Regions from separate parts of the Tumebacillus sp. BK434 genome, predicted to be linked through region 2. Evidence: riboswitches for the same ligand, from Rfam matches in the RefSeq annotation. Region 2 holds a riboswitch; each other region holds the start of a gene.
What was found. Region 2 has a riboswitch for cyclic di-AMP ahead of EV586_RS12630 (C40 family peptidase). Riboswitches for the same ligand answer to the same signal wherever they lie in the genome.

Region 1 (4,651 bases), on a different contig from region 2:
ATGGTCATCGGTGCGCTGATGGAGGAAGGCATGGAGGCGCTGGCTGGCGGCGAGGAGTCTGCCGATGGCGGGCTGTTCGACGGATTTGATGATTTTGGCGGTTTTGACGGCGGAGACGATTTTTAAGAGAAACTTGGAGGGACAAGTTTGAGTTCTTTATGGGAGTTAGTGAAAAAAGGTAATATGTCGTCTGCGGCAGCTGCTGTCGGCAACACAGCACTGGCGATTTTGAAGGGGATTGCGGCGATGATCAGCGGCAGCGGGGCGATGTTTGCTTCGACGATGCACTCGGTGGCGGATGCGGTGAACCAAGGGTTTGTCTTTGTCGGCAGCGTGCTGGCGGAGCGCAAGCCGACCCGGCGCTTTCCGACCGGTTTTGGCCGGGTGATCAATCTGTTCTGTATGATTGCGGTCATCGTGGTCACCATGATGGCGTATGAGACGATCCGCGAAGGTATCCATCTCCTGCAACACCCGGCCAGCGTGACCACGATCACCTGGGATGTGATCGCGCTGAGTGCGGCCATTCTCGTGGACGGATTCGTACTGATTAAGGCGATGCAGGAGATTGTGCGCGAGGCGCGAGTGGAGGCAAAAGGATTTGGGATCATTTCCGCTTCGTTTCGCAATGCCAAGCATGCAGCTCCGCCGACCCGTCTTGTTTTCTACGAAGATCTTGTGGCCACGCTCGGGGCAGCGCTTGCGCTGACGGCAGTTCTCGTTACCCGCTTCACAGACAACAAGCTCTTTGACGGATCGGTGACGATCATGATCGGCGTGATGATGCTTTTCGTGGCGTTCAAGATCGGGTATGACAATATGGTGGGACTGATCGGGGTCGCAGCGCCTCGTGAGGTGGAAGAGCGCGTGGCTGCCATCATTTTCTCCGATCCCGACGTGACCGACATCAACAAGATGCGCATTGTGCAGGAAGGGCGCACCTACCACGTGGAAGCTTATATCGAGCTGCGGCCGGGCCTGACGCTCGCAGATGCTGACGACATCAAGTACCGCGTCCGCGATCTGATCTTGGCAGATCCGAACGTCTCCGATGTGACGATGGGCATCTTGGAGGACGATGGCGTGAAAAACTGGGTTCCTCAGGAAATGTAACCATCTAGAAATCGGGAGGTTCATATGGACAATCGCGAGACGTTGTTGCACGAACTGCAGCTGATCGAGGAGTGGGAACAGGACCAAAAAGACCTGTGGTTCTGGGAAAAGCTCGGCCGACTGCCCTTCATGCTGCTGGATAAAGTAACGCCGAAATTTTTGCAGGAGAAAGCAGGGCAAGCGGTCGACGAGCTGGTCTCGTATGTGGAGACGGGCGGCAAGTACATGGCCGATGAGCAAGCGGTCTTCAAACGGATCGCAGCGGTGACCCACCACCCGGTCGCTTCGTTGGACGAGGTGCGCGCCTTGCCGATCACGCTGATGAAGCAGAGTGCGCTCGACCTGCGCAAGTCTCGCCAGAACTTCGCGACCGCGCAGGGCGCAGTCGCCGGATTGGGCGGCGTGTTCACGCTGGCGATCGACATTCCTTTTTTGCTCGGGATGTCGCTGAAGACGATCCAGGATGTCGGCATGTGTTACGGCTACGACCCGCTGGAGAAGTCGGAGCGCGTGTTTATCATCAAATGCCTGCAATTCACCTCCTCGGATATCGTGGGGAAAAAGGCGATTCTGGAGGAGTTGTCCTCGATGCACCTCCCGGAGCGCAACCGCCAGATGTTCTCGCAGCTGCAAGGGTGGCGGGAAGTGCTGCTGATGCAGACGGAGAACTTTGGCTGGAAGAAACTGTTCCAGCTGGTCCCGGTGGCGGGCATTCTGTTCGGGGCCTACCTCAATCGAAAGACGATCGATGAGGTGGCGGAAACGGCGTTGATGCTGTATGGCAAACGCCGGATCATGGAACGCTTGGAGCGGTAATCGAGGATTCGCATTGTACAAGGGCTGCCTTTCCAAGCGGAAGGGCAGCCCTTTTTGTGATGGCACGAAATCATGAGTAAATATCCGATTGGCTGAGGGAGAGGGTGCTAACTTGCATTCTTGTGCATTTTTTATTCTTAGCAGTCCAAAACGTCGCCAAAAACGCTCGTGCATCTTCAAGCAAATGGGAGTAAGATGAATACAACAAATGAATCACTGCCTAATCTTGGGAATACCAAGAGCGGAGGAACCAATCTTTTGGGGTTAATCTCGCGAGTTTGCGAGAGGGATGAGGACATTTTTCTTCCTTGCCATCCTACCCGTCAGCTAACTTCGTCGGCTAAGCAGGGAAGGTCAGAGACCTTCTAGTTGGAATGGTCTTTTTGTTATGCAGAAAGGCTTTCGAACTAGCGGTTTCGTCCAGCAAGTCTCTTGGGTAGACAACATGCAGGCGCCGCCGCAACGGCTCCGGCATGACGTAGACCGATGTAGACTTTGACCTTCAATCATTTGATGAGGTTAAAGTTAGGGCATCGGTCTTTTTTGCGTGGACCGACCCGAGAAAGCGGGGATTGCAACATGGCGCAGAACGCCAAAAGCAAACAGGAGTCGGACATCAGCGAGGCCTATATCAAATTTCAGCGTGAGATCTTAGGCCGTGGCCCGCAGGAGACAAAAACGTACATTTTGAATGACATGGTGATCATCCGGCTCAAAGGTGTGCTCACCCACGAGGAGAAGCACCTGGCGAAAACGGACCGAGGGAGGCGTCTGGTCAAAGAGATGCGCCAGACCCTCCGCGAAAATTACAGCGCGGAGCTGGAGGAGATCATCTCCCGCATCACCGGCTGCACGGTGCTGGGCTCGCACAGCGACATCTCGACCAAGCTCGGCGAGCGGGTCGAAATCTTTATTCTGGACCGTGATCTTGAAAAGCAACTGCGCGAAAAACAAGACTAATGCCAACCGCACAGGTTGATGGAATACAAGGGGTCCTGTCTGGATACAGGAAGCCGGGTATCGCATACGCCTGCGGGTTCTGGAGGAACTTCGGTGCTCTTCTGCATGAAGAGCAGCACGGAAGTTGTTCGGGAATCCGCAGGCGTTTTGTTTTTCCCAGGAGACGAGGAGGAGAACAACATGTTGGATCTGTTGATGATCGGTGGCGTGCTGGTGCTGACCGGGATGATGCTTTGGCTGGTGCGCTTTGCGGATGGCGTCGTGCAGGAAGGGAGTGAGCGGACATGAGCGGTCTCACCCTGATCTCGATCGCCGTCACCGTGCTGCTCGCGGTGCTGTTCGCCAAGCCGGCCGGACTGTATCTGGCGGCGGCGCTGGATGACCGCTCGCAGCGCTTGAACCGTTTTTACGGACCTTTGGAAAAGGTGTTGTTTCGGTTGGGCGGTGTGCAGCAGCAAGCGCAGTCTTGGCAGAAGTATGCCTGTTCGATGGTGCTGGTCAATGCGGTGATGCTGCTGCTCGTCTATCTGGTCTTCCGCTTCCAAGGCGTGCTGCCGCTCAATCCGGCGGGCATTCCCTCGATGGAGCCTACGCTGGCGATGCATACGGCGATCTCGTTTATGACCAATACCAATCTGCAACATTACAGCGGGGAAACCGGGCTGTCCGCGTTCTCCCAATTGATCGGTATCACCTTCCTGATGTTCACCGCGCCGGCGACGGCGCTGGCGGCAGCGTTCGCGTTCATCCGCGGATTGAGCGGGCGACCGTTCGGCAACTTTTATGTCGATCTGGTGCGCAGCATCACGCGCGTGCTGCTGCCGCTCTCCCTGGCGGCCGCGTTGCTCTTCGTGGCTTCGGGCGTGCCGCAGATGCTGGAGGCGAGCGTTGCGGCGAAGACGCTGGAAGGCGCCGGGCAGACCCTCGCCGTCGGACCGGTCGGGTCGTTTGTGGCGATCAAGGAACTGGGCAATAACGGTGGCGGCTATTTCGGCGTCAACTCGGCACACCCGTTTGAGAATCCGAACGGCTTCACCAATTTCCTGCAAATGTTGCTGATGCTGCTCCTGCCGACCGCGCTGCCGTTCGCCTACGGGCAAATGGTCGGGAATCGGAAGCAGGGGCGGGTGCTGTTCGTCTCGATGCTGATGATGTTCGTGCTGCTGCTCGGCGTTGCGCTGACCTCCGAAGCTGCGGGCAATCCGGCGCTGAGCGCTCTGGGCATCGATCAATCGCATGGCAGCATGGAAGGCAAGGAAGTTCGATTTGGCACCGGACTCTCGGCGCTGTATGCAGTGGTCACCACCGCGTCCGAAACGGGCGCGGTCAACACGATGCATGACACGCTGACGCCGGGCGGCGGGATGAGCGCGCTGCTCAACATGCTGTTCAACACGGTGTTTGGCGGTGTTGGCGCCGGGTTCATGAACGTTCTGCTGTATGCGATGATCGCTGTTTTCCTCTCCGGGCTGATGGTGGGAAGAACGCCCGAATTCCTCGGCAAGAAGCTGGAAGGCAAGGAGATGAAACTGATTGCGATCACCTTGCTGATCCAGCCGTTCCTGATCCTCGCGCCGACCGCCTTGGCGCTGGCTACCTCGCTGGGAACGGATGCGATCTCCCAACCGGGCTATCACGGTCTGACACAAGTCCTGTATGAGTACACGTCATCGGCGGCTAACAACGGGTCGGGATATGAAGGGCTGGGCGACGCCACTGTTTTCTGGAACCTCTCTACAGGCATCGTCATGTACCTGGGGCG
Region 2 (4,651 bases):
GCGCGGCGCGTGTGCACCTCAACGCCTTTGGGCACATGCACGACCACGTGCGTGTAATGCATGCCGCGCACGGTGATCCAGCCGAGCCCGGAGATCACGATGTCCTGCGGGTGGCCCGACTTCAAGGTGATCCGGTGCGGCACGAGACCGCGCAAAGAGTCCGGGCACGCGTCGCAGGGCGGGGTGAGCAGCGTGCCGAGATGGTTGGCGTACAGCTCGTCCGCCCGCTCCAGCTTCGTGCGGTGCACGTTCAGCTGGTTGGCCGCATAGACGGAGAAGCCCTGCTTCGGCCCCTCCACGTAGTCGAAGCGCGCCAAGCCGCCGAGGAACAAGGTCTGCTGGTCGTTCAGCTGGTAGGTCTTCGGGTTGATGTAACCTTCCGGCGTGATGTCGCGCAGCGATTTCGGGCAGACGAGGTCGGTCAAGCGATGCGTCGTCATGATTCCCGGCGTATCGATCAGATCGCCGCTGTGGTTTGGCAGATCCATCCGGATCGTCGACAGCGTGGTGCCCGGATAGCGGGACGTGGTGATCTCCGCGCCTTCTTCATGGCCGTAGAGATTCAAAAGGCCGTTGATCAACGTCGATTTGCCGACGTTGGCGGTGCCGACGACATAGACGTCTTTGTTGCCGATGCGCTGGTCGATCGCCTCTTTGACAAATTCGATGTTGATCCGCTTTTTCGCCGAGATCAGGATGATGTCGTCGACGCGGACGCCTTGTTTCTCGACTTCTTTTTTCAGCCAGAACTCGACGCGTTCAAAATTGGTCACCTTCGGCAGCAGGTCCGCTTTGTTGGCGACGAGGATGATCGGGTTCTTCCCGACGTATTTGTTGATCTCTTTTACCCAGGACCCGGCGAAATCGAACAGGTCGACCACTTTGACGACCAGGGCCGGACGCTTGCCGATGTCGCGGAGAATCTTCTGGAACCCTTCGTTGTCGAGCGAGACGGGCGCCACGTCACTGTAGTGCTTGATGCGGTAACAGCGCTGGCAGACCGGATATTCGCGTTCGATCACCGAATTCAGCGGGGCATAGCCCGGCTTTTCTTTTTCCTCGGTCTGGATGGCGATGCCGCAGCCGGTACAAGTCAAATCAAATTCAGACATTCGTTGTTCACTCCCAAGGAATCATTCCGCGGCGGCGCAAGATCGAAAACGCAACGCGTTCCATCGCGCGCAGCACTTTGGTGCCGATCCATTCTTTGTCGGCCACAGGCATGACGAGGATCGTATACATGTTCATGCGATTGCCGCCGAGCACGTCGGTAAACAGCTGGTCGCCAATGACGACCGTCTCTTCGCGCTTGGTGCCGAGCACTTCCAAAGCGCGCAGAAACGGCGCGCGCTTCGGTTTGCGGGCGCGGCCGATGAACGGGATGTTTAACGGCTTCGAGAACTTCTCGACGCGGTGGTCTTTGTTGTTCGAGACGACGCAGACTTTGATCCCGCGGGTATCGCGGACATGATCGAGCCATTCGATCAGCTTCGGCGTCGCGTCCGGCTCATCCCAGCGCACCAGCGTGTTGTCAAGGTCGGTGATGATGCCTTTGACCCCGCGCTGCTGCAGTTCATCCAGGTCAATGTGAAAAACCGACTCTACATAGAGATCGGGAATCAGTTGTTTTAACATTCTTGTTTTCACCTCAAAAGGGAATCCCGTTGTAGTAGCATTCCATCCACCTGTAGAGAATATCACAGAAGAGAAGATTCTGCCAATAAATCGGCCAAACGCGAAAAAGCCTCTGCTCCCGGCTCGAGGGAAGGACAGAGGCTTTTTCGTTTGTTGCTATACTGTTGTATTGTTTCTATTAGACAAAAGAACAAAGAAATCCTTTTCGACACGAATGGTAATTTTTTACCGAATTATCTCAGATTGGAAATGTGTTTGGTTAGCCAATTGACGGTTTCTTCCAACATTCCCAGCGTGATGAAATGGTTGAGCTTGGCAGACGTTAGTACTTTGTAGTCTAATAAAAACAAAAAGAAGCGGCCGTCGACAGGACGCCCGCTTCGGAACTCTAGAGTTAGGTATTAGATGTAGGAACGGGCTCCAAGATAACGTGCGCCCCAGTAGCCGCCGTTCAGCGAATCGACTTTGACGCCGTCCGAAGAGGTAGCGGAAACGAATTGGCCGTTGCCGATGTAGATGCCGACATGAGTTGCGCCCGGGCCGTAGGTGGAGAAGAAGACGAGATCGCCCGGTTCCGGAGCTGCTGTGGCGGAACCGCCTGCATACATGTCTGCGGCGATGCGCGGAGCTTGCACGCCATATTGCGCCAACACGTAGGTGACATAGCCGGAGCAGTCAAAGCCGCTCGGCGTGTTGCCCGCCCATTGGTACGGAACACCGACATATTTCATCGCCGTGTCGACCACTTTCGGGGTGGCTGGGCGAAGCTTGGCTGCTTTCGCTTCGATCAGCGGACCGGTGGTCGCGCCGACTTTGCCGTTTTGTTCAAGGCCGTTGGCCGCTTGGAACTTCTTGACCGCCGTCGCGGTGATTTCACCGTAGTAGCCGGTGTTCTCCGGATAGCTGAAGAACCCGAGCAGACGCAGGTCCTGCTGAAGTTTCGTGACGTCAGCGCCGGTGGAGCCGACCTGCAGCATCTGCGGTCCGTACGGAGCAGGCGCTGCCAGCGCGTCCGTTACCGCCAGCGGAGACATGGTGACGAATGTTGCCAGCAACAGAGTTTGCACAAAACGCTTCATATGATATGTAGACCTCCCGTAAGGCCTCCGAGGTTAGTTGACGGGTTCGGGTCGAGAGCAACCCTCCGCCCGCAGGCGGTTCACCCCAAAAATCTAAAATCTCCCCCGTACTGAAAATGTTTCAGATTCGGCCAATTTCTCAACATGGACAAGTCTACCATACAAATTGTCAGATTTCAATCAAATCACTAGATTTAAGCCTGCTCGGTGGTCAGCTAAAAAGCCCATCCGTTACCGGATAGGCTGTTCGCATGTGTCATAGAGCAGTCGACCGATCTGCCCCATCAGTCCATGCGCGTCTTTGCGCTCGATGATGTTTTTGCTAAACACGGAGACGGCAAACGTATTGCGCGGGAAATAGAGCAGCCCCATGTCGTGGTCGGTGCCGTTCACCCAGCCGGTCTTGTGCGCGCACTCCCAGAGTGGCAGAACGCCGACCGGGCCGTCCTGGGTCGGGAGCAGGCTCGGCAGGCCTTCGTTGTATTTTTGCTGTTTCATGATCTTGACCATCTCGGCACAGGCACGCCAGGAGACAACTTTGCCGTCGGCGATCAGCTTCAGCAGATGGGTCATGTCGCGCGGCGTGATCTTGTTGTAGTTTTCAATCTTGGCCGGGATGACGGAGATCTTGTTGTAAAAACCGCTCCCGGTCAGTCCCCATTCGGCCATCGCGTCTTGAATCGCCTGCGTGCCGATGCGGTCGATCAGGATGTTGGTCGCCGTGTTGTCGCTGTCGATGATCATCAGCATCGTGTAGTCGTAGATCGACAGCTCGAGGCCCGGGCTGAGATTTTGCAGCAGCCCGGAGCCGGTGACCATGTCTTCGGCGCGCAAGGCGATCTTTTCCTCAAAGCGCAGGTTGCCTTTGAACGCCTGATCGAACACCGCTGCCATGATCGGGACTTTGATGATGCTTGCGGCGTAAAACCATTCGTCAGGCTGATAGGTAAACTCGCTTTGCGATTCCAGATGGTAGATGGAGATCCCATACGTTCCGCGCGCTGCTTCGATCATTCGCTGCAAGGCGGGGGTCAGTGCTGCCAGCATGAACGACACTCCTCTCAAACTCTCTTACCTGTCTTGTTCTGCGGGTCGCGGCGTTCTTCCTGCACGCACATACTCGCTAATATCTTAACAAAACTCTGGAGATGCTAGATTCGATCGTTTATACTGGAACAAAGTGGAGGTGTATATCCATGGACGTATCCAGTGTGCAACAGGCGGTCAATCTCTGGGCGCTCAAACAGGCGATGGCGCTGGGCCAGTCCCAAGCTGCCGCGCCCGCTCAGCTGCAGATCGTCAACCAGTTGGCTGCGCTCGACCCGACACGCGGGCAGGCGATCGATATCCGGATCTAGCCCTTCCAGCAGAAAAGCCTGCCGCTCCTCTTGAGCGGCAGGCTTTTTCTGTGTTTACCCGTTCGGCAGGTCGTCACCCGGCTGGAGCAGCGGCGGGTTGATCTGCACGGTGTTCGGGTATTTCAAGCCCGCACCGGTGTTCAGCAGGAGCACTTTGTCGTTCTCGTTCAGCCAGTCTTGCGCTTTCAGCTGCTCGACGGCCGCATACAACGAGGCGCCTTCCGGACAGATGAACGCGCCGTCGAGGCTGGCCAGCGTCTGTTGCGCACGCAATGTATCTTCGTCGTCGATGGCGATCGCACAGCCATCCGTGTTGTAGACCGCTTCGAGGACGAGGAAGTCGCCGAGCGCTTTCGGCACGTTGACGCCAAAGGCGATCGTATCGGAGTCCGGCCAGAACTCCGACTCGCGTTTGCCTTCCTGCCAGGCTTTGACGATCGGTGCGCAGCCGCTCGCCTGCACGGAGACGAGGCGCGGCATTTTCTCGCCGATCCAGCCCATCGCCTGAAGTTCCTGCAGCGCTTTGTAGATGGCGATCAGGCCGACGCCGCCGCCTGTCGGGTAGAGGATCACGTCCGG
Region 3 (4,651 bases), on a different contig from region 2:
AGAACTTGTGATCGACTTCGCACACGGCATCGGCTACAAGGCGATGGGCCCACTGGTCAACCAGATGGACCGCGCGGTGAAAGGCCGTGTGGACGTGTCGAACCTGACCGCCGAACAGAAGGCGAAACTGGCTGCTTTCCTGCAGCAGCTGCGAGCCGACCTTTGGGAAAACACCCCGGAGGAAGTCAAGGCGGAACTTGCCTAAAACAACCTTGCAAAACCCACCTTTTTGGTGGGTTTTTTACGTGCGAAAAAGACCACACTACACGGTGAAACCTAACAGCATACTTATCCAAAAAATTTGTTTCTCATACAGAAGAAGAGTGCTATAATTGCATTCGTTATGTTTTCGTTATGCTCTTGATGAAAGGAATTGAACGCGATGCAAAACCTTACTCCTCTGTTCACGAAGCTCGTCGAGCACGCGAGCCGGAACCCGATTCAGTTCCACATTCCCGCACACAAAAAAGGCTTTGGTATGCCGAGCGAATTCAGCGAGTTCATTGGCCCGAACGCTTTGTCCATAGATTTGATCAACATCGCACCCTTGGACGATCTGCATTCACCGAAAGGCATCATCAAAGAAGCCCAGGAGTTGGCCGCGCAGGCGTATGGCGCCGACCACACGTTCTTCTCGGTGCAGGGCACGTCCGGCGCGATCATGACGATGATCATGTCGGTCGTAGGTCCTGGCGAGAAGATCCTCGTGCCGCGCAACGCGCATAAATCGATCATGGCGGCGATCATCCTCTCCGGCGCGCATCCGGTGTTCATGCACCCGGAAGTGGACGCTGAGATCGGCATCATGCACGGCATCTCGGTCGATACGGTCCGTGTCACGCTTGACGCACACCCGGATGCAAAAGGCGTGCTGCTGATCAACCCGACCTACTTCGGCGTCTCCTGCGACCTGAAATCGATCGTCGAACTGAGCCATGAGCGCGGCGTGCCTGTCATCGTCGACGAAGCGCACGGCGTCCTGTTCTCCTTCCACGAAGACCTGCCGCTCTCCGCGATGCAGGCCGGCGCGGACATGGCGGCGACCTCCGTGCACAAGCTCGGCGGCTCGATGACGCAAAGCTCGGTGCTCAACGTCCGTGAAGGATTCGTCTCTCCGGCGCACGTGCAGGCGGTGCTCTCGATGCTGCACACCACGTCGACGTCCTACCTGCTCCTGGCGTCGCTTGACGTCGCTCGCAAGAACCTTGCGGTCTACGGGCACGAGCTGATCGAAAAAGTGCTCCGTCTCGCTCGAAATGCCCGCCGCACGATCAATGAAGAGATCCCGGGCATGTACTGCTTCGGCGACGAGATCCTGAAAACGTCGGCCACCTTCGCCCACGACCCGCTGAAGCTGAACATCTCCGTCAAGGAGCTCGGCTTGACCGGCTGGGAAGTGGAGAAGATCCTCCGCACCGATTTCAACATCGAGGTGGAAATGTCCGACCTGTACAACATCCTCTGCATCGTCACCTTCGGCGACACCGACGAAACGATCGCCTCGCTGATCCACGCGCTGCGCGAGATCTCGAAACGATTCGGCGTGCAGGAGAAAAAAGACCTGCCGCAGGTGCACATCCCGTCGATGCCGCTGCTCGCCGTTTCGCCGCGCGACGCTTTCTATAATAAACAGACCGAAGTCGTGCCACTGACAGAAGCGGCCGGCCGGATCATGGCCGAGTCGGTGATGGTCTACCCGCCGGGCATCCCGATCATCATGCCGGGCGAAGTGATCACGCAGGACAACATCGAGTACATCATGGAAAACGTCAAAGCGGGACTCCCCGTGCAAGGCCCGGATGACCCGAACATCGAGTTCATCAAAGTGTTGAAATAGATCACAGACAGACCTTGCAGTCAAGCAAAAAGTCCTCTTCTTCGGAAGGGGACTTTTTTCCATTCGCCGACTGCGGCACGACGCGATCCCTGTACCCGCGCCGGATGCGGGCGGCTCGCGGAGATTCTTCCAGTCCATTTCCAGTTATCGACTAGTGAAACGGAGGCCTGATCTGCGTTATTCTAGCACTCGACCACATGACAAGCCTAATCCTCAAATCTGATGAGGAACGGAGGAACCATATCTGGGGTGAACTCGCGCAGCAGGCGAGCGGGTATCCTTCACCCGAACCCGTCAGCTAACTCCGGCGGCTTTTAGAAGGAGAGTGCTAGAAAATGAAAAAATTCAACCTGAAAAAATGGGCTTTTGCAACAATTGTTGCAGCAAGCGTTCTGACCGTATCGCAAGTCAACGTCGAGGCAGCAGGTCTCACCGATGCGATCATCGTGCAACCGGGCCAGACTTTGTCCCAGCTGGCAGCCAGCTACGGCACGACCGCACAAGCGTGGAAGACGGCCAACCATCTGGCGTCCGACACGATCTACGCGGGCCAAAAGCTGCACATCGTCTTCCCGTACAAAGTGATCACAGGCGACCAGTTGGCATACCTCGCCAACAAGTACGACACCACCGCTGCAGAGATTAAAAACCTCAACGGCATGGACTCGGATCGGCTGATCGCAGGCAACACCATCCTGATCCCGTCCGGCACCAACGGCTTCTACAAAGCGGTAACTCCGGCTACAGCAGCTCCGGCGCAAGCTCCGCAAGCGAAAGCGCCGCAGACCGAAGAAAAGTCGGCCGACCGCCAGGCGCTGCAACCGGTGAAACAGCCGGTCGTACCGACCCGCGTAGCGCCGACTCCGGCACCAGCTCCGGTGGAAAAACCGGCACCGGCGCCGAAGCCGGCCGTCCCGACTGTCGCCGGCATGGCGTACACCAAGACGCTGAACATGGACGCGACCGCATACGGCCCGGGCAACATCATGTGGCAATGGGGCGGCCAGACTTTCACCGGCACCAAAGTGCGTGAAGGCGTGATCGCAGTGGACCCGAAAGTGGTTCCGCTCGGCTCCAAAGTCTACGTGACCGGCTACAACTCCCCGCTGCTTCCGGCGGGCGGCTTCGTGGCGACTGCCGAGGACACCGGCGGCGCGATCAAGGGCAACCGCATCGACATCTACATCGACGGTACCCAGGCGCAGCTTCGCCAGTTCGGCAAGCAAGACGTTAAAATCTATATCCTCAAGTAGATCCAAGCAGCAGTGCCAAGAACCATCTGCCTTTCATCGGCAGGTGGTTTTTTTGTATTTCAAATTGGAAACGCTGGAAAGAAGAGAAAAGAGGTGAACGTGTGTGGATGTGTTTCGCGTGCTGCAGGTGGTACGCCCGATGCAGGGCGGCATGCGCCGGCATGTGCTGGATCTGATCCATGGTTTGCAGGAAGTCGGGCTCGCCGTGACGGTCGCCTGCCCGTCGGAGCTGTGCGGGGAACAGGTACTGCAATCGGTGCCTTGCTTGCCTGTGGAGATCGTCGACAGCGTCTCCCCGATGAAAGATATGCTCGCCGTGCGCCAGCTGGGCAAACTGCTTCGCGAGCAGCCGTTCGATCTCGTGCACCTGCACGGGGCGAAAGCAGGTCTCGTCGGCCGCCTCGCCCTGCGCAGCCTGCCGACGCCGCCGCCCTGCGTCTATACCGTACATAATCAAGTCTTGCCGCGCGGCGGGCTGGTCAAGCGCGTGCTGAACACGCTGGAGCGCAGGCTCGCTCCCGAGACCGACCGCGTGATCACCGTCTCGCGCCGCCTGGAGCAGGATGTGGTGGCGCGCCATGGCATCCCGCCTTGGAGGGCGGTGACGATCCACAACGGGGTCGAGCAGGCGGCGATGCTGCCGCGCGAGCACGCCCGGCAGGTGCTGGGCTGTGAGGACAGCGACCGCCTTGTCATCGGTTCGATCGGGCGCATGGTGGCGGAAAAAGGGTTCTCGACGCTGCTCGAAGCGTTTACGATTCTGCTCGCCCGCGGCGTCGATGCGGAGCTGGTGCTGATCGGCGACGGCCCGCTCCTGTCCGACTACCAGCATCAGGCCGGCAAGATCGGCCCGGCGCGGGTGCGCTTCTTAGGCGAGGTCCCGCAGGCGCGCCGGCTGCTCTCCGGGCTCGACATCGTCGTCCAGCCTTCGCACGCCGAAGGGCTCGGCCTCGTGCCGATCGAGGCGATGCTCGCCGGCTGCCCGGTGATCGCCAGCGACGTCGGCGGGCTCCCGGAAGTGGTGGTGCACGGCAAGACCGGTCTGCTCGTCCCGCCGCAGGAAGCGGTGGCGCTGGCCGATGCCCTGCAACTGCTGCTGCAAAAAGAGGACTGGCGGCTGCGGCTCGGACGGGCCGGACAGCGCCGGGCGGAGGAACATTTCACCAGAGGGGCGATGATCGAAGCGACGCTGCGAGAATACCGCGCGGTGATCGCCAAGCGCCAAGGGGTCTTTTTATGAAACGGAACTTGATCTTGATGCTGCTGTTGCTGTGTACGTTGCTCGGGTTGCCGGGAACGGTTCACGCCGCTCCTGCAAGGCAAGTGGTGATCGTCGTCATCGACGGGCTGTGGCAAGGCGCGATCTCGGAGGAGGAAACGCCCAACCTGATACGCCTGCAGCAGATGGGCGCGGTCGGCGTGATGAACCACAACACGCTGAGCAAACAAAATGATGTGAACACGTACCTGACGATCGGGGCGGGCTCGAAAGCGAGCGCGCCGATTGGACATGTGCGCGCGTACGGCCTCACCGAGCCGGTGAAGGAAGAACAGCGACCGG

Region 1: it holds a riboswitch for cyclic di-AMP, as region 2 does, so the genes downstream of both, EV586_RS07335 (Na-translocating system protein MpsC family protein) here and EV586_RS12630 (C40 family peptidase) in region 2, are expected to answer to the same signal.
Region 3: it holds a riboswitch for cyclic di-AMP, as region 2 does, so the genes downstream of both, EV586_RS08510 (LysM peptidoglycan-binding domain-containing protein) here and EV586_RS12630 (C40 family peptidase) in region 2, are expected to answer to the same signal.

Annotation. Positions count from the first base shown of each region.
Region 1 is NZ_SLXS01000002.1:680,934-685,584, forward strand. Features, by position in the region: gene EV586_RS07320 (sporulation protein) at 1-126, shown strand, start outside; gene EV586_RS07325 (cation diffusion facilitator family transporter) at 148-1,113, shown strand; gene EV586_RS07330 (EcsC family protein) at 1,138-1,929, shown strand; cyclic di-AMP (ydaO/yuaA leader) riboswitch at 2,137-2,286, shown strand; gene EV586_RS07335 (Na-translocating system protein MpsC family protein) at 2,509-2,889, shown strand; gene kdpA (potassium-transporting ATPase subunit KdpA) at 3,174-4,651, shown strand, end outside.
Region 2 is NZ_SLXS01000004.1:285,084-289,734, reverse strand. Features, by position in the region: gene yqeH (ribosome biogenesis GTPase YqeH) at 1-1,112, opposite strand, end outside; gene EV586_RS12635 (YqeG family HAD IIIA-type phosphatase) at 1,120-1,635, opposite strand; gene EV586_RS12630 (C40 family peptidase) at 2,037-2,714, opposite strand; cyclic di-AMP (ydaO/yuaA leader) riboswitch at 2,723-2,857, opposite strand; gene EV586_RS12625 (serine hydrolase) at 2,946-3,761, opposite strand; gene EV586_RS21150 (hypothetical protein) at 3,911-4,072, shown strand; gene EV586_RS12620 (threonine synthase) at 4,127-4,651, opposite strand, start outside.
Region 3 is NZ_SLXS01000003.1:65,424-70,074, reverse strand. Features, by position in the region: gene EV586_RS08520 (YwhD family protein) at 1-205, shown strand, start outside; gene EV586_RS08515 (aminotransferase class I/II-fold pyridoxal phosphate-dependent enzyme) at 383-1,837, shown strand; cyclic di-AMP (ydaO/yuaA leader) riboswitch at 2,031-2,165, shown strand; gene EV586_RS08510 (LysM peptidoglycan-binding domain-containing protein) at 2,173-3,090, shown strand; gene EV586_RS08505 (glycosyltransferase family 4 protein) at 3,194-4,330, shown strand; gene EV586_RS08500 (hypothetical protein) at 4,327-4,651, shown strand, end outside.